Regions from separate parts of the Listeria sp. MAN/IMW/UF555 genome, predicted to be linked through region 1. Evidence: riboswitches for the same ligand, from Rfam matches in the RefSeq annotation. Region 1 holds a riboswitch; the other holds the start of a gene.
The links. Region 1 has a riboswitch for thiamine pyrophosphate ahead of thiT (energy-coupled thiamine transporter ThiT). Riboswitches for the same ligand answer to the same signal wherever they lie in the genome.
Positions count from the first base shown of each region.

Region 2: it holds a riboswitch for thiamine pyrophosphate, as region 1 does, so the genes downstream of both, tenA (thiaminase II) here and thiT (energy-coupled thiamine transporter ThiT) in region 1, are expected to answer to the same signal.

Region 1 covers NZ_JBZWZS010000001.1:257,453-273,142, reverse strand. Annotated here, with positions in the region: gene AC4PG8_RS01300 (osmoprotectant ABC transporter substrate-binding protein) at 1-538, opposite strand, end outside; gene AC4PG8_RS01295 (ABC transporter permease) at 540-1,196, opposite strand; gene AC4PG8_RS01290 (betaine/proline/choline family ABC transporter ATP-binding protein) at 1,200-2,393, opposite strand; gene thiT (energy-coupled thiamine transporter ThiT) at 2,687-3,247, opposite strand; TPP riboswitch at 3,315-3,425, opposite strand; gene AC4PG8_RS01280 (MmcQ/YjbR family DNA-binding protein) at 3,495-3,878, opposite strand; gene AC4PG8_RS01275 (ABC-F family ATP-binding cassette domain-containing protein) at 4,018-5,619, shown strand; gene AC4PG8_RS01270 (hypothetical protein) at 5,658-6,308, opposite strand; gene AC4PG8_RS01265 (dihydrolipoyl dehydrogenase family protein) at 6,361-7,701, opposite strand; gene AC4PG8_RS01260 (ribonuclease J) at 7,789-9,456, opposite strand; gene dapA (4-hydroxy-tetrahydrodipicolinate synthase) at 9,476-10,357, opposite strand; gene dapG (aspartate kinase) at 10,372-11,583, opposite strand; gene AC4PG8_RS01245 (aspartate-semialdehyde dehydrogenase) at 11,595-12,638, opposite strand; gene AC4PG8_RS01240 (peptidoglycan D,D-transpeptidase FtsI family protein) at 12,837-15,002, opposite strand; gene AC4PG8_RS01235 (superoxide dismutase) at 15,132-15,690, opposite strand, start outside.
Region 2 covers NZ_JBZWZS010000001.1:1,340,279-1,355,968, reverse strand. Annotated here, with positions in the region: gene AC4PG8_RS06780 (DUF998 domain-containing protein) at 1-347, shown strand, start outside; gene AC4PG8_RS06775 (BglG family transcription antiterminator) at 353-2,224, opposite strand; gene AC4PG8_RS06770 (PTS sugar transporter subunit IIC) at 2,324-3,637, opposite strand; gene AC4PG8_RS06765 (PTS sugar transporter subunit IIB) at 3,642-3,932, opposite strand; gene AC4PG8_RS06760 (glycoside hydrolase family 1 protein) at 3,949-5,340, opposite strand; gene AC4PG8_RS06755 (PTS sugar transporter subunit IIA) at 5,333-5,674, opposite strand; gene AC4PG8_RS06750 (hypothetical protein) at 5,841-6,125, shown strand; gene AC4PG8_RS06745 (hypothetical protein) at 6,161-6,712, shown strand; gene AC4PG8_RS06740 (MFS transporter) at 6,838-8,037, opposite strand; gene AC4PG8_RS06735 (threonine aldolase family protein) at 8,265-9,353, shown strand; gene AC4PG8_RS06730 (ChbG/HpnK family deacetylase) at 9,341-10,126, shown strand; TPP riboswitch at 10,157-10,262, shown strand; gene tenA (thiaminase II) at 10,349-11,023, shown strand; gene thiM (hydroxyethylthiazole kinase) at 11,016-11,825, shown strand; gene thiD (bifunctional hydroxymethylpyrimidine kinase/phosphomethylpyrimidine kinase) at 11,822-12,625, shown strand; gene thiE (thiamine phosphate synthase) at 12,622-13,266, shown strand; gene AC4PG8_RS06705 (glycoside hydrolase family 1 protein) at 13,293-14,708, opposite strand; gene AC4PG8_RS06700 (hypothetical protein) at 14,916-15,107, opposite strand; gene AC4PG8_RS06695 (GAP family protein) at 15,429-15,690, shown strand, end outside.

The sequences.
Region 1 (15,690 bases):
CTCCTTCACGTTCCATCCAAGAATTATCGACCCCAGCAGTAAGCTCATTTTCTACTTTACGCATGTCGCTAACTGTAGTTAAGTTGTATTTTTTAGCAGTATCTTGGCGTACCATGAACACATACGTATTAGCAAAGCCATAAGAATCAAACCATGTTTGGTGGAAACGCTCTTCAAATCCTTTTTTTACTGCTGCTAAAGCTTTTTCAGGGTCTTTAATAGCATCTTCTCCAAGAGGCCCAACTAAGTCTGTTCCTGTATATCTTGTCGCTGTAATATCTACATCACCATTTAACATGGCTTGGTGCTGAACGATAGTTGATCCGAGGTTATTTACAATTTCTACTTTTAGACCAGTGTCATGTTCGATTAATTCTTTTAAAATATTGGAAACGATTTGTGATTCTGTCGTGGCCATTGCTCCAATGCGTATTGTATCTTTAGAACTGCCTCCAAGTCCTGGTAAAGAGCAGCTAGATAAGAAAAGAGAACTAGTTAGTAGTAATACGCTGAATAGCGCGATAAATTTTTTCTTCATGTTATTCTCCCCCTTCCTGAGCTTCACGGATGGCTTTTGGAGTTAAACGATACTCTAATTTTCCAAGCGCGAATTCTACTACAAGGGCTAAAATAGTTACTGGGATTGCTCCGCCGAGAATTAAATCTGGACGATATAAGTTTAAGCCATTAAAAATAAAGTCTCCAAGTCCACCAGCTCCAATATATGAAGCAAGTGTTGCCCAAGCGATAACGTATACAGCTGATAAACGAATACCAGCCATAATTACTGATATAGAGTTAGGGATTTCGACATTAATGATTAATTGCCAATTCGTCATGCCCATACCACGACCAGATTCGATTAAATTTTTATCGACTCCTCGAACTCCAATAAAAGTATTACGCAGGATTGGTAAAAGTGCGTAAATAAACAGTGCAATAATCGCTGGTAATGTACCGACCCCAAGAAACGGGATAATAAATGCTAAAATAGCGAGTGAAGGAACCGTTTGAAGAACACTAACCACGCCAATAACAAAATTTGCTACTTTTGGTGAACGCGTCAGTAAAATTCCAACAGGAACGGCAACTGCAATCCCTAAAATTACAGCAGATAAGGAGATGAAAAGATGTTGCCATGTTTGAACAAGCAAGTTATGGCCGTTTTCTTGAAAAAAAGTAACAATTGCGTCCATAGCTTATCCCTCCTGCTTCATTTCTGGTTCTGTCGTTTCGGAATCCGCTTGTTCCTCCTGATTTTCTGCCACATCATCTATCGTTCCCCAAATGGAATCATAAACAATATCTACTAAACTGGCACGAGTTACAATCCCAACAAGGCGTTTGTCCTTATCAACTACAGGAATATATTTATAACCACGTTTTAGAATCCGCTGTACAGTATCACGGAGTAAGGTATCTTCATACACGTAAAATACATTTTTCTCGATAATATCCATCACAGAAGTTGCTGTGCGGCGATTTAAATCGATTTGTTCTACATCGATAAATCCTTTTAACACATTACCTTCATCCACTACAAGTAACGTATCTACTCGTTTTTCTTTCATGACTGTAATGGCAGCTTGTAGAGATTTATCTGCTGTAATAGACACTGGATTCGTATTCATAATTTGTGCTACTTGTGTAACATCAGGTTTTGCTTCAATTAGGCGGTCTTTACCAATGAAATCTTCTACAAATGAATTTGCTGGATTACGTAGAATTTCATCTGGTGTATCAAACTGAACAATTTCGCCAGCTTTCATAATAACGATACGGTCTGCAAGTTTAATCGCTTCATCCATATCATGGGTAACGAAAATAATTGTTTTTCCAAGTTCTTTTTGTAAATTCTTGAATTCTTCTTGTAGAGAATCCCGAGTAATTGGATCCAGTGCTCCGAATGGTTCATCCATTAGAATTAAATTTTGTTCTGCTGCAAGCGCTCGCAAAACACCGATACGTTGTTGTTGTCCACCACTTAATTCATAAGGATAGCGGTCTAAAAACTCTTCTGGCAAATCAACTAATTTAATTAATTCTTTCGCCCGTTCTTGTTTTTTCTCTTCGGACCATTTAAGTAATTTTGGTACAAGGACGATATTCTCTCTAATCGTCATATGTGGCATCAAGCCAATTTGCTGAATAACATAACCAATAGAACGTCTTAGTTTGACGGGATCTTCCGCCATGATGTCTTTATCATTTATAAATATTTTGCCTTCTGTAGGTTCAATAAGCCGGTTAATCATCTTCATTGTTGTCGTTTTCCCACAACCACTTGGACCGATAAAACAAACAAATTCTCCTTTATCGATGTTAAGTGTTAGATCATTAACAGCTTTTTTGCCCCCTTTATAAGTCTTCGTTACGTGTTCGAATTTTAACACGCTTATACACCTCCATTTTTTCTTTACCACTACCAAAAAAATTGGCAATCGATAAATCTTTTCCCTAACTAGTAATGATTTAAACTTTTTAAATACAAAAAAACAGCTTAAAGACAGTGTGGCATTCAAACGGAAGTTACTAAACAAGATGATTTCGTACTTGTGGCACGTAAAGAACATCGCTGCTAAACTTATAATCGTAAAAATGAACATTGTGTTACGCTGTAATACAGTATTTATTCTATTATAACATACTAAAAAGCCCTGTTAGCATTTACTAACAGGGCTTTCCTTTATTTAGGTAAGAATAATTTAGGCGTTGTTTTGAGTAGTATCGAGATAACTATTCCACAAACAACGACGGTTCCGAGGCAGCTAGCTCCGTTCATCACTGCTGAAAATAGTTGTGCTCCCCAACCTTGAAAAGCATAAGCGCCCCAAAATAAAACGCCAGCTACATAATGCCAGAAATATCTAGCCAAACCACCAATAATCATGGTTCCCCACGCCCACTCGATGGCTTTTTTTAGTTGGTTAGCAGCTAAATTACTTCGAACTTGTTTACTAAATACTCCGCTGAAAGCAATAAAACTGAAGGCCAGGATATATTCAATAATTGCCTGAGATGGCATTAAAATATAAGCTTTCCCTGTTAAAAAATGTAGTAACCCCCATAAAAGCCCAGCAAATCCAGCCGCCCAAAAACCGCGACGAATTGCAATAACGTACATTGGAATCATTCCTAGTGAAATCGAAAAACTGGAACCAATGTCTAGCGGGATAAAGCTTAGTACCATCGCAACTGCTGCAAAGATAGCACATTCAAGTAAAATGATTAATCGTTTGTTTTGCATAAAAAATAAACTCCCCTCTTCTTTTTGGTCAAAAACGTACCCCAGAAGAAAGCAGTTTCTATTGTTAGAAATGCAATCGCCACAATCCCTACGCTCGTATTAACGAACAGGTTCAAAGGGTCAGAATCCAAAAACACGCGGATTCAATCTCAGCTAAGAAGCCCCCCCTGTGGTAACGTCTATGAAATTATCGTACAACAATCATTATAGCATGAGATGTTTTTTTGTAAAGAATTATTTGTTTTCTTTAATCATTTGCAGAAAATCTTACAGTATTTTGTGCTTTTTTTGGTAGTTTGTCAAAAATTAGCTGATAACTATTTTTAATTAAAGCAAATTCTGTTTCCGCTTCGACATCATATTTTTCATTAATCACAAGTGTAATCCAATGTTTTTTATTTAAGTGATAACCGGGTTTTATACTCATATATTCATCGCGCAATAAATCAATTCTCTCAGGTTGGCACTTAACACTGACATATAAATCCCCGTGATACATATGGATGAGCGCAAATATTTTCGCGCCAATTGTTAAAGCATGTGTTTTAGAATCAAATGGAAATGTTTCCTTTGCACCTTGCAAACTAAGGCAAAGCGCGACTTTTTCTTGTAAAGTTTGCTGATAATCCATTTAGCTTCCCTCCTTATTTTTCAATTATAACATTTATTTATGCGTGTAAGCTTTCTTTGCTGAACTAACCATGTTAAAATAGAAGTAATTGTGCTTTTTCTGATTTCAAGAAGAAGTAACTTAGTATTGGAGGAAGAAAATGTTAACTGTAAATAATGTTGGCTTACGCTACGGCGATAAAAAGCTATTTGAAGATGTTTCAATTAAATTTTTACCAGGTAACTGTTATGGTCTTATTGGAGCAAACGGTGCTGGTAAATCAACGTTCCTAAAAGTGCTTTCTGGCGAGCTTGATTCTCAAAGTGGTAATGTGCATATTGGTTCAGGTGAGCGTCTCGCTGTCCTTCGCCAAGATCATTTCCAGTATGATGATGAACTTGTTCTTAACACTGTAATAATGGGACATGAACGTCTATACAAAATTATGGACGAAAAAAATGCCATTTACATGAAAGAAGATTTCAGTGATGAAGATGGTATTCGCGCTGCTGAACTTGAAGGCGAATTTGCTGAATTAGATGGTTGGGAAGCAGAATCTGACGCTGCTGTTTTATTAAATGGCTTAGGTATCCCTACTGACTTACACGGCAAACTAATGAAAGATTTAACTGGTGGAGAAAAAGTGAAAGTGCTTCTTGCGCAAGCTTTATTCGGTAAACCAGATATCTTACTTCTGGATGAGCCTACCAACCACCTTGACATCCGTGCGATTCACTGGTTGGAAGAATTTTTAATTAACTTTGATAATACTGTTATCGTAGTATCCCATGACCGTCACTTCTTAAATAAAGTATGTACGCACATTGCGGATCTTGATTTCAGCAAAATTAAATTATATGTCGGAAACTATGATTTCTGGTATGAATCAAGCCAATTAGCACAAACAATGATGGGCGATCGTAATAAGAAAAAAGAAGAAAAAATGAAAGAATTACAAGACTTTATTGCTCGTTTCAGTGCGAATGCATCGAAATCCAAACAAGCAACAAGTCGTAAAAAAATGCTCGAAAAAATCACGCTGGAAGATATTCAACCTTCTAGTCGTCGTTACCCTTTCATTCAGTTCAAACCGGACCGTGAAGTTGGGAACGACCTTCTAACTGTAACAAACTTGTCTAAAACAATTGATGGCGTGAAGATTCTTGATAATCTTTCCTTCTCGATTAACCGTAATGACAAAGTTGCTTTAGTTGGCGATGATGAAGTTGCTAAAACCGTTCTTTTCCAAATCCTTGCTGGTGAAATGGAACCTGATGAAGGTAGCTATAAATGGGGCATCACAACAAGCCAAAGCTATTTCCCGAAAGATAACTCAGAGTTCTTTGAGGAAAACGACATGAGTCTTGTGGAATGGTTACGTCAGTTCTCTCCTGAAGATGATAGTGAAGCATTCTTACGCGGCTTCCTTGGCCGTATGCTATTCAGTGGTGATGAAGTACTGAAAAAAGTACGCGTTTTATCTGGTGGAGAAAAAGTTCGTTGTATGTTATCCAAAATGATGCTTTCAGGTTCAAATGTTCTTTTACTTGATGAACCTACTAACCACTTGGACTTAGAATCAATCACTGCGTTAAATAATGGTCTTGAAGCGTTCAAAGGCGCTATGATCTTTGCATCGCATGACCATCAGTTACTACAAACTATCGCAACTCGTATTATTAACTTATCAAAAGATCAATTTTATAATAAAGAAATTTCTTATGATGAATATTTAAAAGAAGTTATGAATGTAGCTGAATAAATAAAAAAACAATATCCCATTTCCGGGATATTGTTTTTTTATTTAAGTTCGATTTTACCTGTTTCTGTTGTAATTGGTGTCGAAGAATCTTTTAAATAGCTTAGGAAACTATAAGAAATCCAAGTAATATCAGAAACTTTATCTAATTTTTCTACTGGAAAAACGATTGTTCCTTTAACTGTTTTACCAGGTTCGATTTCTGTGGTTTCAAAATCAGATAGAACAGCATCTCCTCCATTTATATCCATTTTATTAGCTTCAAGTTGACCTTGATTCGGATAGGTTTCGAGAGTTTTAGCTGCATTGTTTGTTATTTCTAATTGTAATGTGATACTGCCAGGAACTGACTTGCCTTCTACTGTTGAATAGGTTTCTTTCTTTTCGACCGTGACAGAGGTGATTTTTTTCTTAATATTATCTGCGGAATCTTCATAGTTTATTTGATAGGTTTTTGTTTCTTCTGCAGTAGCTTGGCTTGTACCTTTAGAAGAATAATTGAATACATCATTTTGAACTTGTTGGTAATGTGAAAAACTAACAATGATGCCAATAATAGAACCAACCAATAATAACATTCCAGCGCTTGTTAAAATTGCACCGATTTTTCGCTTGGCTGGGAAAAATAAAACAACAATACCGCTGATAAAAATTAAGAATGCACATATTCCGGCAATAATCCAAATTTCCATCTAATTTGCTCCTTTTATGCGAATTTCTCCCTCACTATAACATATTTAAGCTCTAGTTCAAAGCAGTTAAATCACTTGCAGGTGATGGATATGCAAATATGACAGACTGTAAATCAGCCAAAGTTAAGTTAGCTTTCATTAGGATAGCGATATAATTTATCATATAATCCGCCTCTTCACTTAGGAAGTGAGCACCTTTAATTTGGCCGGTCTCGCGGTCTTCTATGATTTTTGCGAGGGCGATTTTTTCGTTCGTTCTTCTGTACGTATACCAGTTCGTTGTATCATGTTTTTTAATTTGATATTTTTCTGGATTGGCGTTTGCTTCTTCCATGCTTATGCCAATGCTTGCAAGTTTTGGACTAGTAAAAACAACGCTTGGTATGGCAGGATAATCGATTTTTTCATTGCCGCCTAAAATATTTTTTGCTACTAATGCTGCTTCCATACTGACAACTGGTGTTAACGGAGCGCCTTTTGTAGCGGCTACATCACCACATGCATAAATATGTGCGTGGTTAGGTGTTTGTAGTTTCTCGTTTACTGTAATGCCTTTTTTGGTATAGTCTATGTTTGCTTTATCTAGAGCTAAATGAGCAATATTGGGCGTTCTTCCGGTTGCTCCGATAATTAAGTCGGTTTCAAGTGAAAAGCCATTTTTACCTTCGATATGAAGTTTTTCACCATTTTTATTAATTTTAGTAATATCTGTATCAAAATGGAAATGAATGCCTTCTTCTTTTAGTGTAGAAACTAAGGCAGCTACAAAATCGGGATCGAATTTCTTTAATGGTTCGCTATTATGATGAATTATATGCACATCTCTCCCTGCAGCTAGCGCAATTGATGCAAATTCAAAAGAAATATAACCACCACCGATAAAAACAACTGAATCTGGAAGTTTTTCAAGTGATAAGAAATCATCACTCGTTTGAATATGTTCTTGACCTTCTACTTTAAGTGTATTTGGTGTTGCGCCGGTTGCAATCACTATTTTTTTAGCACTTAGTATGTCGTTACCAACTTGCAAAGTATTTTCGTTTTGAAAACTTGCTGGTCCAAAAAACGTTTCAATCCCAGCTTCTTGAAAACTTTCCAAGCGACTTTCAGGCACATCTTCTACAAATGTTTCTTTGAATGCCATTAAATCTGTCCAGCTAATTGTTGCTGCTTCTTTAATACCTTTACCACGTAATCTTGTGGAAAGATTTCTTGCTTCTGCTGCTCCGACTAACACTTTTTTAGGGTCACAGCCTCTAAGGACACATGTGCCGCCCCAACTACGCTCTTCCACAATCGCTACTTTTAGACCGGCTGCCTGCGCTTCAAAAGCCACAGTTGTTCCACTAGCACCACTTCCGATTATAACTACATCATATGTAAATTCTGTCAATTGAATCACTCCTTCCTAGCTTGTTTTCCCCTCTATTTTACTTTTAAACGAAAAAAACTGCTGCACATCGAGGTGCAGCAGTTCATACTAGACTTCCATAATGATTGGTAAGATCATTGGACGTCGTTTTGTTTGCTCAAATAGGTAGCGATTTAATTGATCGCGAATATCTTGTTTTAATTTAGCCCATTCAAAGCCAGTTTCTTGGAGGTTTTTTTCGACGATTTTTGTTACGACTTTGGATGATTCTTCAATTAAATGCTCAGATTCACGCACATAGATAAAGCCACGTGAAATGATTTCTGGTCCGGAAGTAATTGTTTTAGTTTTACGATTAAGCGTAACAACTACGATGAAAATACCGTCTTCAGAAAGTAACTTACGGTCTCTCAGTACGATGTTTCCAACGTCTCCTACACCTAACCCATCAATCAGTGTATTTCCAGAATAGACACGGTTTCCAGCAGTCATTTTATCATTTTTATATTCTAAAATTTCACCTTTACCGACAATAAATACTTCTGATTTCGCCATGCCAACTTCATGAGCTAATTTCGCATGACTAATTAACATCCGGTATTCACCGTGAACAGGAACGAAATATCTAGGTTTTAACAAGTTAAGCATTAATTTCAAATCTTCTTGGCTTGCATGGCCAGAGATAAAAAGATTATTGCTCATCGTTAATACTTTTGCTCCAGCTTTATAGAGCATATCCATCGTTTTCGCCATCATCGTTTCAAGTGATGGTGATGGAGTTGTTGTAATATAAACCGTATCTCCTGGTTTAATATTAAATTGAGGGTGATTACCTTTAGTCATTAGTTGTAATGATTGAATTGGTTCACCTAAGTTTCCTGTTTCAATAATAGTGATTTCTTCATCATTATATTTTTTAAGTTCTTTTAGAGGAATAATCAAGTCTTCCTCAATAACGATTTTACCTAAGCTACCTGCTATTTCAAATACACGCTCTAATTCTTTACCAACAATAGCGACTTTACGCTTAGTAGCAACGGATGCGTCAAGTACTTGCTGCAAACGAATCAAATTAGAAGCCACACAAGCAACAATAATTCTACCATCTGCCATTCTAAAAGCATGTCTAATTTCTTCTTCAATTAAACTGTCGCTTGATGTGGTGCCAGGGTGCTCTGCTTCTGAACTATCTGAAAGTAAAGCGAGTACTCCTTTTTCACCAAATTCGGCAATATGACTTAAATCAGAAGCATATCCATCTTTGGCTGATTGATCAAATTTAAAGTCACCAGTATAAATAATGGAACCTTCACTTGTTTCAAGCACAATCCCGACCGAATCAGGAATTGTATGCGTCGTACGGAAGAAAGATACATCAATTTTAGAAAAAGATAAGGTTGTTTCTGCATCAACAACATGGAAATTTTTAAAGCGTAGTTTGCGGTGTTCTTTAAGCGCTGACTTTGCAAGTGCAATTGTTAGCTCAGTACCGTAAACAGGTGCTTTAATTTTTTGAAGTAAGTATGGCAGTGCACCAATCGCATCTTCATGACCATGAGTTAAGAAAATGGCTTTCACTCTGTCTTTGTTTTCTTCTAAATATTTGAAATCAGGAATAACAATATCAATTCCCAGTAATTCGTTTTCTGGGAACATTAAGCCCGCATCTAATATAAAGATATCTTCGTCTATTTCTACTACATATAAATTTTTGCCACTTTCATCGACACCGCCGAGTGGAATGATTTTTATGTTTTTCGCTTTTTTTATTGTCAAAGCGTAGACCTCCTTTGAACTATTTAGAAAGTCCTTCTAATATAGCTTGTAATTTCGTTCCTTGTTCAGCATTCAAATCTACAAGTGGTAATCTTACAGGTCCAACGCTAATACCTTGTTGATTTAATAAGTATTTAGTTGGCGCTGGGTTTGGCACAGAGAAAAGACCGTTCATTAATGGTAATAGCGAGCGATGTATACTTGCTGCTTTTTTTACGTTCCCGCTTTCAAACGCTTGCATCATTTCTTGCATTTCATTTCCTACCACATGACTTGCAACGGAAATTACGCCATTCCCTCCAACTGCTAAAATTGGCAAGGTTAAGCTGTCATCCCCACTATATACGAGGAAATCATCGGAAGTTTCAGCAATGATTTTACTTATATTGTCTAAGTTGCCGCTTGATTCTTTAACACCAATAATATTTGGTAATTTTGCTAAACGAATAATTGTTTCTGGTTCGATATTAACAACACTTCGTCCTGGAATATTATAAATAACTACTGGTAAATCAGAAGCTTCCGCAACAGCAACAAAATGAGCGTATAAACCATCTTGATTTGGCTTGTTATAATACGGCGCAACGACTAAGACAGCATCAATTCCGCCCAGTTCTGCTACTTCTTTTGTAAAAGCAATCGTTTCTGCTGTATTATTAGAACCTGTGCCAGCGATTAATTTCGCGCGTCCTGCATTTGTTTCCACTACTTGGCGGAATAATTTCATTTTTTCATCATGTGACAAAGTTGGAGATTCACCAGTTGTTCCAGCGATTACTAAACCATCTGAGCCGTTATCTATTAAGTGATTCACGAGATGATGAATTCTTTTTTTGCATACTTTATTTTTTTCTGGGTGAATTGGCGTGACCATTGCTGTAATTACTTTCCCTAAATCCATCTTTCATTTCCTCCTTACTTAATTTCCAAACAAAATACGTCATGAAGGGCATTGACTGCCGAAATTAAGTCTTCTTCTCTTACTAATACCCAAATAGTTGTATGACTATCCGCTGATTGTAAAATTGGGATGTTTTTTTCGGATAATGCTCCTACGATTTTTGCTGTAACACCAGGAACTCCGGTTATTCCAGCACCAACGATAGAAACTTTTGCACAGTCTTCACGAACCGTTGTTTGTAAGTTTGCTTCTTCTAAAAGTTGTTTGACGACGCGACGTTTTTCTTCTGGGACTGTAAAAATGACAGAATCAGTTGATATATTAATAAAATCTAGGCTGATTCCTGCATCTGCTAATATTTTAAAAGTTTGTTGTTGTGCCTTTACTGTATCTGTTTTGACAAAAATTTGCGTTAAATTTGTAACGTGTGCAACTCCTGTTACCATTCGTTCTTTTACATCGAAATGACCGGAATCATCCGCTAAAGATGTGACAAGAGTTCCTGTGCTTTCTAAGTAAGTCGAACGGATACGCATTGGTACTTTAGCAGTCATCGCTATTTCTACTGCGCGCGGATGAATGACTTTTGCTCCTTGGTAAGCCATATTACTAACTTCATTATAACTTACTCGTGGAAGTGAACGCGCATGTTCGACAATGCGTGGATCTGCCGTCATCATACCGTCTACGTCAGTGAAAATATCAATATAGTCTGCTTGTAAAGATACACCAAGAGCTGCAGCAGAAGTATCACTGCCACCGCGACCAAGTGTTGTTATATCCCCGTTTTCAGTGATTCCTTGAAAACCAGCAACAACAGCTACATCAAGTGTTTCAAGCGCTTTTTTTAGGCGCTTTGTATCGACTTCGGTGATTTTTGCATTCAAGTGATTATTAGATGTAATAATACCTGCTTGACCACCTGAAAATGCTTCTGCTTTAATGTCTGCCTCTTTTAACATATTAGTAAAGACAGAAGCAGATATAGTTTCTCCAACAGATAGCAATGTATCTTGCTCTCTAGCAGTTAGTTTAGTATCTTTTGCTCCTATAAGTTCTAAAAGTGTGTCGGTTGCATATGGATCCCCGTAACGACCAATTGCGGACACAACAACTACAACTTTATAGCCGTCTTTAAGGGCATTTTTTATATGGTTAAAAGCCATTAGACGAATTTTTTCATTTTGGACGGATGTGCCGCCGAATTTTTGTACTATGATTTTCATTACTTACACCTCTAAATAATCGCTAGTTTGACTAAGCTTTCAGCAATTTGAATCGAATTCCATGCAGCGCCTTTAAGTAGGTTGTCGGATACAATCCACATATGGAAGCCTTTAGAATCATCAATGTCAGCGCGAACGCGACCAACAAACACTTCTTTTTTACCAGCAGCTTGAATGGCTTGCGGATAAATTTGATTTGCTGGATCATCTTCAAGAACGACACCAGGGGCTGCTTTTAATGCATTTTGAATATCTTTTGCACTTACTCCCTCTTGTTCTATTTCAACGTAAACACTTTCTGAATGTCCACTAACAACTGGAATTCGAACGCATGTAGCAGAAACTTTAATAGTATCGTCTTCCATGATTTTTTTCGTTTCATTGATCATTTTCATTTCTTCGTATGTATAATCATTGTCCGTGAAAACGTCAATTTGTGGTAAGGCATTGAATGCAATTGGATAGTGCTTTTTATCGCCTTTTACTGGCATGATTTCTGGCGTGAATTCTTTGTTATCTAAAAGAGCTCTGCTGCCGTCTTTAAGTTCTTGAATGGCACTTACTCCGGAGCCAGACACAGCTTGATAAGTAGAAACAATAATTCGATTTAAACCATAAGCTTCTCGAATCGGTTCGAGTGCTGCTACCATTTGAATTGTAGAGCAGTTAGGGTTAGCAATAATACCTTTATGTGAGAATAGCGCTTTTTCGTTTACTTCTGGAACAACAAGCGGCACTTCAGGATCCATGCGATATGCGCTCGTATTATCAATTACAATGGCTCCACGTTTTACAGCTTCTTTTGCAAGTGCTTTAGAAACGGAACCTCCAGCACTAAATAAGGCAATATCTACGCCTTCAAAGCTTTCAGGTGTAGCTTCTTGAATAGTTACCTCTTCCCCACGGAAGGATAATTTTTTTCCAGCAGAACGAATAGAAGACAAGAACGAAACTTGCTTTATCTTGAAAGTCGCCGCCTCTTCTAGTAATTCAATCATTTGGGTACCAACTGCACCAGTAGCACCTACAACTGCGACATGATAGCTTTTTGTCATAGTTTACAATTCCTCCTTCAATTTAATCCTCGTATCTCTGCTTTAAAACAGAAATCTGGTTAATTTTACACTTACTTTATCATACCATAAACAAAGCCATTTCGCAGTTTTTTATCTATATTAGTCACCATTTTTTTAATTGTTTGTCAGTTTGAAATGTAAAAAACCACTTTCACAAGAATGAAAGTGGTTTTTTGATTAATTTTCGGTTTGTTCAGATTGTGCTTTTGCAGCAGCTTCTTTATTGTTAATTGGTTGTTCAACTTTAGAAGCATCTTTATTGGATTCAGCACGTTCTTTTTTCAGTTCGAAATATTTATCGAAAACTTCTTTAGAGATCTTCATATTTGTTTTTTGGTCTGTACCATATGGACGATAAATCCAAGGTACTACTACAGAAATCGCTATTTCTGGTTTTTTAACTGGTGCATAACCGACAAATGTTGTATTCCAAACACTGGCCATTTTGTTACCTTCTTTTGGTCCATCATAGAAGGCATCAGCTGTCCCTGTTTTACCAGCAACATCATAATCACTGGATGTAAAGACGGTTCTAGCTGTACCAGTTGATCCATGAGTTACTTCATAAAAACCTTTTTGGACTGTTTTGATGTCATTATCTGAAACGCCGATTTTGTTTAAAACTTTTGGTTCATTTGCGGTTGCAAGAGTTCCAACAGAATCACCATTTGTACTAGGGTTGCGGATTTCTTTTACCATACTTGGTGCAATTCTAGATCCTCCATTTGCGATTGTTGAAACGTATTGCGCCATTTGAAGCGGTGTATAAGAATCATACTGACCGATGGCGAAATCGAGAATTTTACCAATTGTTTGGTCGTCCCCTTTGTAGCCAACTTGTTCTCCAGGAAGGTCAATACCTGTTTTAACGCCTAAACCAAATTGATTGTAATAATAACGCATATCATCAAATGTACTTAGTGGAGCTCTTAGTGGGCCATTTGGAACATACTTAGCGCCACCCATCTTCATTGCTACTTGATACATATATGAGTTAGATGAGATTTCTAGTGCGCCAACTGGATCAAGTGGTCGGTTACCTGCTCCGGTTCTATTAAACCAAGAACTTTTCGGTTTGGTTCCTTTTAATGCAATTGGTTGGTCGGTGAAGACCGTTTTGTTTGAAATTGCTCCGTCCATGATGCCCCCAAGAATTGTGGAACCTTTGACAGCGGAACCCATTGCATAAGCAGTGGTGAATGTTCCTAAGGAGTAGTCATCAAACTCGCCTTTGTCATTTAGTTTTTGACCAGCAAGTGCTAGAACTTCTCCAGAATATGGGTCCATTGCGACTACAAATGCACGATCAAATAAGTCAGAACCAGCATATTGTTTACCTTGTTTAATATTTTTACGTAAAATATCTTCCACGGCTTTCTGGAATTCTACATCTACGGAAAGAACTAAGTCTTTTCCTTTTGATCCTTCATACTTACTTACTGTTTCGATTATATTTCCTTTAGAGTCAAGTACGCTCTCAGATTGGGATTTTGAACCAGCTAGAACGCTTTCGTATTGGGCTTCTAGATAACTTTTACCAACACGGTCATTTCGGCTATATCCTTGAGATAAGTAGTACTCAGCTTTATCTTTTGGTAGACCTTCTTTTGCTGTCGAAACAGAACCTAAAATAGAGCGTAATGTTTCGTCATAAGTGTAATAGCGATTCCAGTCTGTCGTTGTATCAACTCCTGGTAAGCTATCCATGTTTTCACTAACACGGGCAATTTCTTCATCTGTTACATCTTTATTCTTAATAACGGACTCAGTCATTGCGTATCCTGTTGTCATTTTTTTATAAATTGTTGCTACTTTTAAATCTTCTGTAGTTAGTTTAGCTATATCATCGTTCGTTACTTTTTCAACTTGGATTTTATAGGCTTTAGAAGATTCTAACGCTTGTTCTTTTGCAGATAGCCGATTTAAGGACTCGGTTTGATGTGTCAAAATCCAATAATCTTTCAAATCGCGATCGGTTAGTTTCTCTGGTTCAATTGTAATTAATTTTTGTAAAGTTTGAGCTACGTGAAGTGTTTCTGAAGTTTCTGTTTGTTGGCTTCTTGTGTAGGTAATCGATTTGACTGCTGAATTACCAACTAATAAGTTGTAGTTTCGGTCATAAATACTGCCACGTGGAACATTCTTAGAAACGGTCACATTATCTGTTTCTTCTAATTGACGTTTGTACGTATCCCCTTGCACGATTTGAACAATACCAAGTCGTAAAATTAATACGGAGAATAATATAAAAATTATAAAGAATAGAATATTTAAACGTAGTGGAATGATGGCGCGTTTCTTCTTAGTGGAATCTTTTTTCTTTTTTCTAAAATTTAGTTTCACGCAAAGTTACCTCACTTTTCAATAATACCTTTCCCTATTGTAGCTGAAAAAGCATCATTTTTCCACTGTAAGTTCATTAGAAATTCATTAGAAATAAAAAAAGACCCACCGAAGTGAGTCTTTCTATTATTATTTAGCTGCGTCAAAGCGTTTGTTAGCTTCATCCCAGTTAACAACATTCCAAAATGTGTCGATATATTCAGGACGACGGTTTTGGAATTTAAGGTAATAAGCATGTTCCCAAACATCTAGGCCAAGAACAGGAGTTTTTCCATCACTTAGTGGAGAATCTTGGTTTGCAGTAGAAACGATTTCTAGTTTACCATTATTAACTACTAACCAAGCCCAGCCAGAACCAAAACGTGCTGCAGCTGCTGCATTGAATTTTTCTTTGAAATCATCAAATGTACCGAATTCGCTTTCGATAGCAGATTTTAAGTCACCAGTTGGAGCGCCGCCACCATTTGGGCTAAGGATAGACCAGAATAATGTATGGTTAGCATGACCGCCACCGTGGTTACGTACAGCGCCGCGAATATCTTCAGGAACGCTATCTAAGTTAGCAACCAATTCTTCAACAGGTTTTTCCGCAAGTTCAGGATGTCCTGAAACCGCTTCGTTTAGTTTTGTAACATAAGTATTGTGGTGCTTTGTATAATGAAGTTCCATTGTTTCTTTATCAAAATTC
Region 2 (15,690 bases), 1.1 Mb from region 1:
ATTGTATTTTTACGGGATTGTTTAGTATTGATACGGAGCAGGCGAGTTGGACGTTTTCGACTTGGGTTCATAATATTGGCTCGGGGCTTGGTTATGCGGGATTTTTGATTTTTCCGTTGTTTTTGGTCATTCTTTACCGGAAAACTGGCGATAAAACCCGCAGCAATGTCTATCTAGTATTACTCATTGTCAGTCTGCTGTCGGCCGGTGTTTATGGGCTTGCGCGGATTCCTGCTGTTAATCACTTACCGGTTTTAGACAAAATTGGATTTTGTCAGCGGATTAGTTTCTTTTTTAATTATTTGCCGATTGTTGTTTTTGGAATTGATCGGATTAGAAAACCCTAGATTGTTTAAGAATCTAGGGTTTTTTGTTCGCAAAGTTCGATAAATTGCTGGAAATCTTCTTGTTTGGCTAATTTTTTTACAAAGCTGCGTTCGTTTAAAATGGTTACGAGTTGGCCGAATAATTCTTCAAAAGAGTTGTCGCGTTCTTCTTTCATGGTGAGTAGGAGGACGAGTTTGACGCGATTTCCGCCCCAGTCAATCGGTTTATCAAGTGCGCATACTGCGACGGCATTTTTCTTCGCGCTTCGCTGGATGGCGTGCGGAATTGCGTAGTAGTTTCCGTAGCATGTGCTAGATAATTGTTCTCGTTCGAACACTTTTGAAACATAGTCGGAGTCGCAGTAGTCGAATGCAGTTAACTGTTCGCAAAGAAACGTAATTACTTCTTCTTTTGATTTGAAGTTTTGTTTTGGGAAGAAAAGCTCTTTTTTGAAAAATTTTCTGGAAATCGAATCGGTTTTTGGCTTAGTTTCTAAAATATGCTTGATTTTCTGCAAATCTGCTTCTGTTAAAAGTAAATCGTAATGATAGACTGGGATGTCGGTTGTTAAGTTTAATGGTTCGGCGGTAATAATTAAATGGATTTCTTTATCTAAGGTGAACTGCTTTATATCAAAAATAGATTGAGATACGAGTAAGTCAATCGAAAAATCAGCAATTTTCTTAAGTTGATTATGAATTAAACGTTGGCTGCCCGCGCCGTACGGGGAAACCAATAAGATTTTTCTTTTTTTACCGTGATTAATCGTTTCCGAAGCGGATAAAAAATGTAGCGCGATATAGGCGATTTCGTCATCTGGGAAAGTAATCGCTAACTCTTTTTGGATGAAGGCTGAAGCATAGACGCTGACGTTATAAATAAATGGAAACTTGTTTTTTAATTCTTCGGTAAGTGGGTTGGTTAAATATTGCTTATGGTTGGCTCTTTTGTATAGTGCTGAGATATGGGCCACTAAATAGGTGGCTATTTTTTCATCAGCGGAAAAATCAATATGAAAATTTTGGTCAACTGCTTCAAGGAGCCGAGTGACAACGCTGCCAAAAACTTGCGCGTCAATGGTTGAAGTGGTAACTAATTTTCCGGAATAAAGCCGGGCAATATAACTTAATTCTTGCGTTGGAATATTGATTTGCAGCTCATTTTCTAACGTTTCGGCTAGTTGCTCTGCCATTTCAAGACTAGTTTTATCTTGTTCTGTTAAAGCCGTTCTTTGAATATAACTACCCATACTAATTCGCTCAATTAAAACAGCAATATGCAAGATGAACGAAATCGTTGAAAAGTCATTCATAAAAAACTCGTTCTTTTTATGATATGCGATAATGAGCTCGGAAAGTTGTTTTAGATTGCAGTAATCGAAGTAATCCGCGTATTTATCAAGGCTTAATTGATGGTTTTCGATTTCTTGATTGAGGAATAGATTGAAGATGCGGCGCTTTTCTTCTTCGCCGCCCTCGGTCAGTAGTTCGTTGTTTTTTCGAATAATACAAAGCGACTCATCTTTTTCAGCGATAACGGTGTTGAGCTCTTTAATAATACGAGCTAACGTCGATTCGCTAATGAAAAATTGATCTGCTAAATCATAGAAATTGGTATGATCTTGTTCGATTATATGGCGTAATAATTCAAAATGTAAGTTTTCGTTATTTTTGGATAGATTCATTTGTGAAAGTTGCTCATTTGGTGTTAAAAAATAGCCTTTTCCAGCTTTTGATGCAATGATTGTGGAACTAAATGACTGGTTAATTTGAATAATGTCATTTCGCACAGTTTTGGAAGAAACGCCTAACATTTCTGAAAGTGCTTTTGCTGTTACTGTCTTTTGGCTGTCGTTAAGCTTTTCTAACAATGAACGTTGCCTTTCTGAAATAGTCATTATATCCCCCCTAATTCTCCCTTAACCTATTGTTATTATACAACACCAAATAGAGAAAGAGACGAGTTTTTTTTGTCCCAATCTCTATTTAAGTGGCTATTAATTAGCAGCGATGTTTTCTTCTTCGGCTTCTTTTTCTAAAGCAACGAGATTTTTCTCATATACTTTTAGGAATGGGTAGTACATTAGACCGTTTAAGAAAATCAGGATGAATACGAGAACGATGGCTCGCCAGTCCATGGTGGATAGAAATGCTCCAATTGGTGCGGGCATTTGCCAGGAGAAGACGGCGAACGTTTTTCCGACAATCCCGAAATACATACAAAGATAAGTGATAACCCCGTTGAATACCGATGTGAAAATGAACGGGAAGAAGAAAATTGGATTCAGCATTAGTGGTGTTCCGAAAATCAGTGGCTCAGAAATTCCGAATATGGAAGGTAAGAAGCCGACTTTCCCGACGGTGCTTAGTTGTTTGGACTTGGATCGCATCATTAAAAAGGCAAGTGCGAGAACAGAACCAGAACCACCTATGATAACGAAATACGTCCAGAACGGTGTCGTGAAAATATTCGTCAAATCTTGGCCAGCCATTTTTTCAGCGGCGTTGATAGAAAGGTTTCCGTCACGAATCGGGCCTAGAATTCCGGCAAGTGCGGCATCGTGTACACCGAAGAACCAGAATAGGTGAACTAGGAAAATACTTAGAATCGTGAATGGTAGGCTATCGGCCGCTTTGAAACTCGGCGCTATTTTTTCATATAAGAATTGGATGGCAGTTGTGTCTAGCAGGTTGAAAATGATAAAGATAATCGAGAAAAAGGTCATTAAAATAATACCAGGAACTAGGGCTGCAAATGTCTCGGATAGTGAGGCTGGGACGCTATCGGGCATGGTTATTCGACCGACGTTTTTCTTGCGCATCCAGTGATAACCTTCTACGGTAACGATGGCGACGAAAATTGAAAGTAATATTCCGCGTCCATCAAGGAAACTGATGTCGACCTCTTTGCCGTCCCAACCCATTTTGATTGGATTAAGTACGAGCATAAAGAAACCGGCGATAGAAAACATAAGTGGGCGTAAGAAATCTTCGTGGTAGTGTTTGCATAAATAATACGTGATACCGACGCAAATATATAACGACATGGCGCCAAGTGTGATTCCGCTAATCCAGTTTAGGATTAAATCATATTTTTCAGCAAATTTAGCCCAGGCAAGCAGGAAGCCGTTTTTCGTATCATCTGTGACTGGAGCCGCTTTCAAAATAATCGGAATCGAACCAAACAATGTAATTGGCAGCATGGACATAAAGGCATCTCTGGTTGCTTTCAAATGGCGTTGCTGGCTAAGTTTGTTAGCCAGCGGGGAAATATATTGATCCATTTTTTCGCTAATGGTATTAAATCGCATGTTTTTATCCTCCTATTAATTTCTGGATGTCTTCGTAAACCCCTTTGCCATCCATGATGCCGTATTTTACTGGTGAAATGGCATGGACTGGGACGCTGACGGCCTGTTTAATTTGTGGCATAAGGAAACGGATTTGTGGGCCGATAAGAACGAGGTCGACACCGTCCAAATAATCGGTATACTCGGATTCGCTATAAGCAGTGACGTTTAATGTATTGCCAGAAGCGGCTTCGATTTTTTTCGCAAGCATTCCTGTAGACATACCAGCATTACAAACTAACATGATATTTTTCATTTTCCTGCTCCTTTTTTTAAAATTCTCTTCGTTTGATGAGTTTTCCCTGACTTTCAATCATTTCTTTGAACCAGTAGTAGGAAGCTTTTGGTTTTCTGATTTGATTGTTTTCGAAATCAACGGCAACAAGTCCGTAACGCTTTTCGACACCATTTTTCCAAGAGTAAAGGTCGAACGGGGACCAAGCGTAGTAGCCGCGAACATCACAACCAGCATCGATTGCGTTGAAAATGGCGTTAATATGGTCATTCATAAAGGCGATTCGGTAAGCATCATCTACTTGTGGTACAGAAACGTCTTCGCGAACACCAATGCCGTTTTCTGTCACATAAAGTGGTAATTGATAGCGTTCGTATGCCTCGATTAAGCCATCTTGTAAGCCTTTTGGATAAATTTCTGTGTCCCATTCGGTTGTTTCGTTGGCGGGATCTTTCACTTGTTCGAACCAGTTTTTGATGAGAACTTTACTTTCGCCTTTTTTACCACTGTGGTTGAATTGTAGCTGGGTTTCGCCGCCAGTGTATGGTTTAACGAGCGTGCGCGAATAGTAATTTAAGCCGATGAAGTCGACAGTGTTTTGTTTAATTGTTTGTAGTTCGTCTGTTTTCATAAAACTGATGTCGTGCGATTTGGCTAGTTCGGCAATGAGGTCGACTGGGAATTCGCCAAGTGCGGCTGTGTCGAGAATCCAGTTATTGCAATAGTTATCAGCGTAGCGCATTGCAATTTTCGTTTCGATACTTTCATCGACCCCGTTCACCGGCGTGTAGCTGTGAACAATGCCAATTTGCCCAGGATAGCCACCTTCTTTAAAAGCCTTCACACCTAAAGCACTCGCGTACATCACATTATAAGCCGCAATCATTGTTTTTTGCGTATTTTGATAGCCGGGCGGATAGTTGCCGATTTTATATCCGTTAGCAACAAACCATTTTGGCTCGTTAAAAGTGGTCCAATTCGTGATTTTATCGCCAAAATGGTCATAACAAACTTTGGCATAATGCTCGAATGCAGCACAAACGTCGTGATCCAACCAGCCACCAGTTTCTTCCCAATATTGTGGCAAATCCCAATGATAAAGTGTCACAAACGGCTCAATATCATATTTTTTACACGTATCTAGCAAGTTTTGATAAAATTCGATCCCTTTTAAGTTGATGTCACCTTGCCTATTTTTAATAATTCGCGGCCAAGATAAGGAAAAACGATAGGAATTTTGCCCGCCTTCTTTCATCATCCGAATGTCTTCCTCGTAGCGGTGGTAGTGATCGCTCGCCACATCGCCATTCTCAAGATCTGCTTCGTGCAAGTAGTAGTCCCACATCGATTCCACCTTGCCATCCACATTCCAAGCACCTTCACATTGATAAGAGGCCGTGGCACCTCCCCATAAAAAGTTATTATTCATTAGATAAACTCCATTTCCATTGATAAATTTCTCCCAGTTCCCGAATCATTTCCACGGCAATATCCGTAGAAGACAAGTGACCTTCCGCATGAACCAGCAGTAAATCCACCTCTCTCATTCGGTTCTCTGAAGATAGTTTTCGTAAAAGTTCCGCGTGCGCTCGGTGCGCCAGTTTAATCTCATCTTTCGCTTCAGTAATTTTCTGCGTGAAAGCTTTGATGTTTTGCAGTTTTACTTCTTTCAGTGCCTCAAAAGCACAACTTTTCGCATTCCCGGCGTGTAAGATGATTGCCATGGAATCCAGTTCTGTTGTTAGTTCGTTGCTATCTGTCACGTAAAGACCTCCTTTTGATTTGTCTTTACTATAGCTGGAAAAATGGGGGAGGTGAAATTATTATTTGCCACTTTGGAAGTGGAAATTGGTTTTGGGTTGGAATTTAGGGGTTACTAGGATATGATGATAGTTAGAGAGAAAATATTACATAGGAGATGAATAAATGATGAAAAAAACAGTACACGGATGGGAAATAATATCTAATTTAGATGTACGAGTATACCAAGATGAAGCTGGCGGGGTTGCGATTTTAGTAGATAGAGATAATTTTGGTGATCAAGTGCCAGTGCTATTGAATTTTGATGGTGATGGAGTGGATATAAAAGCTCTTTCGCATTTAACAAAAAGTGTTCGAGTTTCGCTGGATAAGAAGGTGCTGATTGAATGGCATGATGAGTATTTTGAAGAGAAAACACAAGCAATGGAGTACATCGAGGTGGAACGGGATTAACCGTTAATTATATACAAAAAAAGGAGAGCAACGAGATGAGCAAAAAGTTAGTAAGTATTATATTTTTAGGGATTTGTCTTTTGTTAGTAGGATGTGGTAAAGAGGTTGTTGATAGCAAATTTACTGGGAAGTGGAAGTTGGAATCGGTTAGTGTAGGTACGAGTGACGGGAAGAATTTAAAAGATACAGGTATGGCAAGTAAGATGAGTGTGGATCTGGACATGGATGCAGATGGTAATGTAACAGAATTGTATATTGATGATGAAGTTGCCATAACAAATTCTTATAAATTAAAACAAAAAGATGGCGATAAATACCAATATGATGGTCCGGTAGTTAGTAAAAAAGTATATGGTTATGAAACAGAAAGTGAAAAAGAGAACGTGCAAAAAGCCCTTAAAATGCTTGAAGCACAGGATGGTATTGAGATAACGAAAAGTGAACAAAAAGGAAATGAATACCGCGTGGATACTAAAGAAAAAAGAGATTATGTACTTTCTATGGAGCTTGAAAGTGAGAATTTAGTTTTGAAAAAAGTGGATGACAAAGAGAACAGTTTGATTAAGGAAACATATAAGAAAAATTAAACTATATTAAGCGGGAATTGGAAGTCCGTTATAACCACCTATTGTTTTAAAAAATATAAAATAAACGCCTCCATTAATTTCATTTTAGATGAGATTAGTGGGGGTGTTTATGATAGAAGTCCTTTTTATATTTTATCTGAGATAGTAAATTTAAAAATATGCTTGTTTACGAAATATATGAAACTGATAAGTAAATAGGTTCCGCCGAAAATAAGAAGAAAGATAGAACTATTTAAATTATGACTACTAAAATAACCAAATAATAATGCTCCTATAGGTAATGTGGCTACACTTAGGCTATAAAGAGCGCTGAAAACTTTGCCCAAATGTTCTTTTTGAATTAATACTTGGAAAAAAGGTTTTTGGACAACATGGGTGACTCCTAAAAAAGTACTTGCAATCCCCCAGATAAAAATAATAAGGGAGGAATTTACAAAATAAGAGCTTATTAGCATTGTTAGTCCGAACATGAGCGTGCATAAAGTTAGTACTTTTCCAATTTTCATGAATTTTAGTAATAATGTTGCTAGGAGAGTTGAGCCAATCAATGTTCCAATGGCCATAGTTGATGTCAATAGTCCAAGCACAATGGCACTTCCTTGCTCTTTTGCAATTAATACTTGGTAGACATTCAATCCGCCGAACATAAAATTTGCCATGCCTCCGCCGATAGCGATAAATAAAATGGTTTTATTTTGAAATAGTTCAATGAAGCCTTTAAATACATTGTTTAAGAAAGGTTCAGGTTCTTTATTATTTGCTTCTGTAGGTTCTTTTATTTTTGAAAAAGAAAATATTGCGAACAAGAAGGTAAATATATTAGCAACTAAAAGGGTAATTGTTGAAAAAATATTGATTAAGAATCCTGTTAAGGCGTTGAATAAATATTCGGTACCATTATAAGCAACAGACATATATGATTGAGCACTTGCTAGCTGTTCTTTTTTTATGATAAAAGGAGTCATTGCGTCTTGTATAGTATATGTATTCATACCAAAAAGGGAAGCTAAAAATGCTAAAATACATAATAACAGAGGACTTTGAAAATCCAACAAAATACTGATAACCATAATTAAAATCGCAAATAATTGCCCGAATTCGCATAAAAGCAAGGATCTTTTTTTGGAATGTGTATCTATCCAGTGACCAAATAAAAAGGAAAAAATGTTAGGTATAAAAATAGCAAAATTAACTATCCCTACCCAAAAAGAATTATTAGTGAGTGTTAAAATGTACCAAGATAATACAATGTAATACATGCTATCCCCGGCATTACTGATTAAACGACCTAACCATAAATATCTAAAATTTTTGTTTTTTAACATGTGTTCAGTCCTTTTGTGTTTTATAATATGTTGTACTTCTAATTTAGCGGTTATAATTAGAATTGTCAAAATTTTTATTATAATAGTGTTGGAGGAGATTGATAGGAGAAGTTGCGGGAGTAGATTTGTTGAGTCTATAATAAATTAAAAGCTGAAGATTATAAGATATATTGGGTATATAATTGTTATACAATCAATCAAGTATATCGTAAAAGGAGTGAACCAAAATGACAAACACACTAAAAACTAGCTACCAAAAAACACCTTATAAACTAGGCGGGAACGGTCCGCGCAATGTTGGTGTTCTTACAGAAGCACTTCAAAATATTGATGATAACTCAGAAAGCGATATTTACGGAAATGGTGCAGTTATTGCAAACTTTGAAACAAAAATCGCGAAAATTCTCGGGAAACAATCTGCGGTATTTTTTCCAAGTGGGACGATGGCTCAGCAAATTGCATTAAGAATTTGGGCTGACCGGAAAGAGAATCGGCGAGTGGCATATCATCCGCTCTCTCATTTGGAGATTCACGAGCAAGATGGGCTAAAAGAATTGCAACAAATCACGCCAATATTACTTGGAACAGCGAATCGACTTTTGACAATTGACGATATTAAAAGTCTTCGCGAGCCAGTTTCTAGTGTGCTTATCGAACTTCCTCAACGAGAAATTGGTGGGCAACTGCCTTCTTTTGAAGAGCTTGAGGAGATTTCGGAGTATTGCCGTGAACAAGGTATTTCGTTACATCTGGACGGGGCGCGGTTATGGGAAATTACGCCGTTTTATCAGAAGTCTGCGGAAGAAATTTGCGCGCTGTTTGATAGTGTGTATGTGTCGTTTTACAAAGGGATTGGCGGGATTGCTGGGGCGATTCTGGCTGGGAATGCTGATTTTGTGCAAGAGGCGAAAATCTGGAAACGGCGGTATGGCGGGGATTTGATTAGTCTGTATCCGTATATTTTGTCCGCGGATTATTATTTTGAAAAACGAATTGGGAAAATGGCGGAATATTTTGAGGCGGCGAAAGGATTGGCTGAGCGATTTAATTCGTGTCCAGGCGTGAAGACTGTGCCGGAAGTGCCGGTTTCTAATATGTTTCATGTTTATTTTGAGAAGTCGACTGATGAGGTTGGGGCGATTTTGACGAAGATTCAGGATGAAACTGGCGTTGGGATTTCGGGGTATTTGCAGGAGAAATCAGCGGATGTTTGTGCGTTTGAGGTTTCGGTTGGGGATGCGTTTGCGGAGATACCGGAGGAGATTTTGGATTCTGTGTTTAAACAATTAGAGGTGGATTTACCATGCCAAAACTAATCATCGACGCAGACGATTTCGGTCTATCCAAAGCCATCAACCACGGCATTATCGAAAGCTACAAAACCGGCATCACAACATCCACCTTACTCATGCCGAACCTAGAAACTGCTGAGCACGCAATTACTCTCGCAAAAGACCACCCAGACCTATTCATCGGGCAACACACAAACTTCCTACTCGGGAAACCATGCGCGGACCCAGCGGAAATCCCGTCACTTGTTGACGAAAACGGGGAATTCCATCGTTCTAAATACTACCGTGCCAACCCAGAACTGAAATTCCAATACGAAGATGTACGAACGGAAACGATTGCTCAAATGGAACGGTTCAAAGCGCTAACTGGTCACTACCCAGAACACATTGACTGCCACTCAATTGGTGATGAAACGGTTGACCAAGCTTTCTTTGATATTGCGCGTGAGTTCGGGATTCACACCACTTTAAAATACAGTGGCGATAAAAAATGGCCAGATCAGGAAGGTTATTTGCCGATTACTAAACTGTTGGAGTCGGGCGCACTCCCCTACACAAATGGTGGTGTCTCGGTTGAGAACTTCCTTAACGATGATTTCGGATTATTAAAATTGGCACCAAACGAAATCGCTGAGATGCATTTTGATGTCGGTTTTTTGGATCAATTTGTGCTGGATAATTCTTCTTATACGTTGATGCGGTGCCGTGAGCTTGCGACGATTTGTGATGTGCGGGTGCGGGATTGGCTTCTTGAAAATGGGTTTGAGCTTATTACATTTGGGGATTTACAGCGGTAAAACTCTATGCTATGATGAACACAACTTAATAAGAAAAACTAGGGGGGCCGATTCTGGCTGAGATAGGAAGGTAATGCTTTCTGACCCTTTGAACCTGTTTGTTAGTGCAAGCGTAGGGAAGTGAATGTGAAAGTGACCGGAAAATTTATCGCGGCTACTGTTTCTTTGCTTATGCTAAGGGACAGTGGGCGCTTTTTTTATTGTTCAAAAGGAGGAGTTTGCATGTTTGTTCACGGTTTGCAAGAAGAAGTAGGGGATTTATGGCAGGAAACGTTGCGGCATCCATTTGTGCGGAGTTTGGCGGATGGGACGCTTGAGAAAGAGGCGTTTTATTATTATCTACTCCAGGATGATTATTATTTGTCGCATTTTGAGAAGGTGATTGAGAAAAGTGTGGAGCAGGCTGGGACAGCGGAACTTGCTACGGAAATGAGGGAAGTACAGGTGCGGCTTCAGCAGTCGGAATTGTTGATGCGCGAACAGTTTTATCCGCGGGTTGGGCTAACGGAGCGTGATTTTTCCGAGCGAAAACCGGCGCCAACTGCTTATCATTATACTTCTCATCTTTACCGGATGGCGGATTTTGGCAGTTTTGGGGTGACAATTGCGGCGCTTTTACCGTGTTATGCGCTTTATGCGGATATGGGGAAAATGTATGAAACGGCGCGGAGTTCGGAGCCATTTTATCAAGAGTTGTTGGATAGTTATGTGGATGAAAATTATCAAAAAGTGGTGTTGCAGCAGAAGCGGTTGGTGGAACAGGCGGCGAGTATGGCGGATGCGCGGGAACTTGCTCTGATGAAGCAGGCTTTTCAAATCAGTGTGGAAATGGAATGGGCGTTTTTTGATATGGCTTATAAAAAACAAAATTGGCGTGGGAGTTTGAATTATGTTTGATTTTATGACGTTGGAAAAAGTGCGGGAAAGAGGCCCGTTGGTGCATAATATTACGAATATCGTGGTTGCGAATGACTCGGCGAACGGGTTGCTTGCGATTGGCGCGTCACCGATTATGGCTTCTGCGAAAGAAGAAATGGATGAACTTGCGAAAATGGCAGATGTGCTCGTGATTAATATCGGAACGCTAGACGGTGAGCTAGTTACGGCGATGAAAATTGCTGGACGTGCGGCAAATGTTGCTGGAACGCCGGTTGTGCTTGATCCGGTCGGTGTTGGCGCGACTTCATACCGTCGTAAAGTGGTGCAAGAATTATTGGCAGAAATTCAGTTTACGGCGATTCGTGGAAATGCGGGAGAGCTTGCGGCGATTGCTGGTGAAGCTTGGGAAGCGAAAGGCGTGGATGCGGGCGTTGGTTCGGCGGATGTGCTGAGCATTGCTGAAAAAGTGGCGAACGAATGGAGCACGGTTGTTATTATTAGCGGTGAAGTGGATGTGATTTCAGACGGAACGCGCTTTGCAAAAGTGGCTAATGGTAGCGCGCTGCTTCCAAGAATTACTGGTTCTGGTTGTTTGCTGAGTGCGGTTTGCGGTAGTTTTATCGCCGTTCAGGAAGACGCTTTTCGAGCTAGTGTCGAAGCGTGCGCGAGTTATGCGGTGGCTTCTGAGTACGCGGAAATCGAGTTAGAAAGAAAACTTCCAGGCTCATTTCGACCACTATTTTTAGATGAACTGGCTAGCTGGTCGGTCGAAAAAACGCGTGCCAAAGCCAAAATCCAAGAAAGTGGTGAACGCAAATGATTTTCCCACAAGTATTAACGATAGCTGGTTCAGATTCTGGCGGCGGCGCGGGGATACAAGCGGATATCAAGACATTTCAAGAGCGTAAAACCTTTGGCATGTCCGTCATCACGGCAATTACGGCGCAAAATACGTTAGGGGTAAAAGCAGTGCATAAAATCCCGATAGATATGATTCGAGAACAGTGCGATGCGATTGCAGAGGATTTCCAAGTGAGCGCTGTGAAAACTGGGATGCTTGCGGATGCAGAAATTATCCGAGAAGTGGCGCGAAATATACGTTTGCACAACTTCCCAAATATCGTCATTGATCCCGTGATGATTGCAAAAGGTGGCACTGCTTTGCTTGAAAACGAGGCGACACAAGTGTTGAAAGATGAGCTTTTGCCACTTGGTACGATCATTACGCCGAATATTCCAGAAGCGGAAGAAATTCTGGGAGAAAAAATCACAACCAAGGCGGAAATTGAACAAGCTGCTAAGAAAATTTTTGATTTAGGTGTAAAAGCAGTTGTTATTAAAGGTGGACATAGCGAAATGAGTGAGGCGGCTGATTTTTACTATGATGGTGAAATGACAAAATGGCTTACGAGCGAGCGCTTTGATACGCCTCATACGCACGGGACGGGTTGCACTTTTTCGGCATGTATTGCGGCTGAACTTGCGAAAGGGAATTCACTTTTAGACAGTGTCGTAGTTGCGAAAGAGTTTATCACAAGTGCCATTAAATATCCGCTTGGAATTGGTCACGGTCATGGTCCGACCAACCATTTTGCTTACCGATTGGAGGATGGGAAATGAGAGCTGAACTAGCTGTATATTTTATCGCTGGAACGCAAGACATAGTCCGCGGAACGTTGCCAAGTGTGTTAGAAGAAGCACTGAAAGGCGGAATTACTTGTTTCCAATATCGCGAAAAAGGAGCAGGCTCACTCCAAATTGCCTCCGAAAGAAAAGAAATGGCGCTAGAATGCCAACAATTATGCGCAAAATATCAAGTGCCATTCATTATTAACGATGATGTCGCCCTAGCTCTCGCAATTGGTGCGGACGGCATCCATGTCGGGCAAAACGACGAAGAAATTCGCCAAGTTATCGCGAGTTGCGTTGGAAAAATGAAAATCGGACTTTCCGTTCATTTGGTTAGTGAAGCAGCGGAAGCAGAAAGACTTGGTGCGGTGGATTATATCGGCGTAGGACCAATTTTCCCCACAATTTCAAAAGCGGATGCAGAGCCAGTGAGTGGAACGGCAATTTTGGAAGAAATTCGCCGGGCTGGAATTAAGCTACCAATTGTCGGGATTGGCGGAATTAATGAAACAAATTCAGCCGAGGTTCTCACAGCAGGTGCGGACGGGGTATCGGTTATTTCAGCGATTACTCGGTCGGATTATTGTCCCTCCGTTATCAAGCAATTAAAAAACCCAGGTTACCCTTCTTAAAAAGGGCAAACCTGGGTTTCTCATTTTTATAAATCTTCACCATTGGTAGCAATAACGTTCTTGTACCAATCAAAACTTTTCTTCTTATAACGATTTAGCGAGCCTGTGCCGTCGTTGTTGCGATCAACATAGATAAAGCCGTAACGTTTCTTCATTTCAGCAGTGGAGGCACTAACAAGGTCAATACAGCCCCATGAAGTGTAACCCATCAGCTCAACGCCGTCTTTAATCGCTTCTTTCACTTGCGATAAATGAGCGCTCAAATAGTTAATACGGTAGTCGTCATTCACTGTGTAATTGCCGTTTTCGTCTTGTTCAAGTTGATCGATAGCGCCAAGACCGTTTTCTACGATGAAAAGTGGTTTTTGGTATCTATCCCAGAATTCGTTTAGGACAACGCGTAAGCCTTTAGGATCGATTTGCCAACCCCATTCGGATGCTTCTAGGTAAGGGTTTTGCACGCCTCCAAGGATGTTTCCTGCACCAGCTTTACGTTTCGACTCGTCAGCTGTTTCAGTTGTGCTCATGTAATAGCTGAAGGAAATGAAATCTACTGTGTTTTTAAGGATTTCTAAGTCTTCTTCTGTTACGTCTAATTCAATATTATTCTCTCTGAAATAGCGTTTCATGTAGCCAGGATAAGCGCCGCGAACATGAACATCAGAGAAGAAATAGTTTTTGCGCTCTGCTTCCATAACAGCAATAATATCATCTGGGTTGGAAGTTAGCGGATAAGTTGGCATTGCTAGAACCATACAGCCGATTTGAGCTTCTGGCATGATTTCGTGACCAATTTTTGTAGCCAGCGCGCTCGCCACAAGTTCGTGGTGGACAGCTTGGTATAGGTCTTTTTGTGATAATTTATCTGGGCTTGTAGAAATACCGCCACTCATGAATGGTGCGTGTAAAATCGAGTTGATTTCATTGAAAGTGAGCCAATATTTTACTTTGCCTTTGTAGCGATTAAATACAGTGCGGACATAGTTTTCATAGAAGTCGATCATTTTTCTATTTACCCAGCCGTCGTAAGTTTTCGATAAGTGAAGTGGTGTTTCATAGTGAGATAAAGTGATTAGCGGTTCAATATTATGTGCTAGAAGTTCGTCGAATAAATCATCGTAAAATTGTAGTCCTGCTTCGTTTGGCTCAGTTTCGTCACCATTTGGGAAGATACGGGACCAAGCGATAGAAGTACGGAAAACCTTGAAGCCCATTTCAGCAAAAAGTTTCACGTCGTCTTTGTAACGATGATAAAAGTCGATTCCTTCTAATTTTAAGTTATCTGGTGTTGGACCGTCAGTAATTTGACCGAATCCGCCTTTTGGAGTAACATCTTGAACGGAAAGACCTTTTCCATCAACGTTGTAAGCGCCTTCGAATTGATTTGCGGCAGCAGCTCCACCCCATAAAAAGTCGGCTGGAAATCCTGTATTTGTATGCATGTTAAAAACTCCTTTTCTACATTTTAAAGTATCTATAAAAAAAACCAAATACTTTTCTAAATAAATGCAGAGAAACATTGTACTTAGAAAAATATTTGGTTATGCCCGGCTTTCGTCGGTAACATTCCGATTTATAATTAAAATATAGCAAAAATAACTAGGATAGTCAACGGAAACAGATAACATCTACTCTGTTTGGAGCGGATGTTATTTACGTTTAGAAAGAGTAAGCATACCGAATAAAATGCTTGCTGTGCTCGAGGATTCGTCTGTTTTTGTTGAATTTGATTGTCTTACAGAACTGATTTGCTTTTGTGCTATTCCTGCGTTCAGTTGTTGTTCTGGACTGGTCACAGTATCAATTTGCGCCTGTACGTCATTATGGGTTACTTTTTTCATAATATTTCCACCTGTCTCTGTATTTGAACGAACAATAGAAATTATACTATTATTATAGCCCTAACATGAATTTCCATTTTTAGTCACCGATTCCATAATGGGAGTTTTTATATAAAAATAGACTTTTAGAAGAATAACTTTGCTTGAAAAGTAGCGTTTTAGTGCATTTAATGAGCTGTTTATGGCAAATGTATTGTATTGTTTTTTTGGGGAAGAACATAAGGAATGATATAGCGACAATTGTTTGTTAGTGAGTATAAGAGGGAAAAAGGTAGATTGAATGATAAGGATTTGTAAAAAATGTATAGAGGGGGAGTCAGCGTGGGTTCAGCTTTTTCAGCTATTTTGTCACCGGCAGTAGGTATTTTAATTAGTCCATTTCCAATTGTAGGGCTTATTTTGATTTTACTGAGCAACAAGGCACGGATTAACAGTATTTTTTATACGGTTGGTTGGATTGTTGGGAATATTGCTATTTTCTTTATTGGATTATTTTTAATGAGTTCGGCGGTTAGTTCGTCCGGAGATCAGTCAACCTTGGTCAAAGTGGTACTTATTGTTTTAGGGGTTTTACTTATTTTGC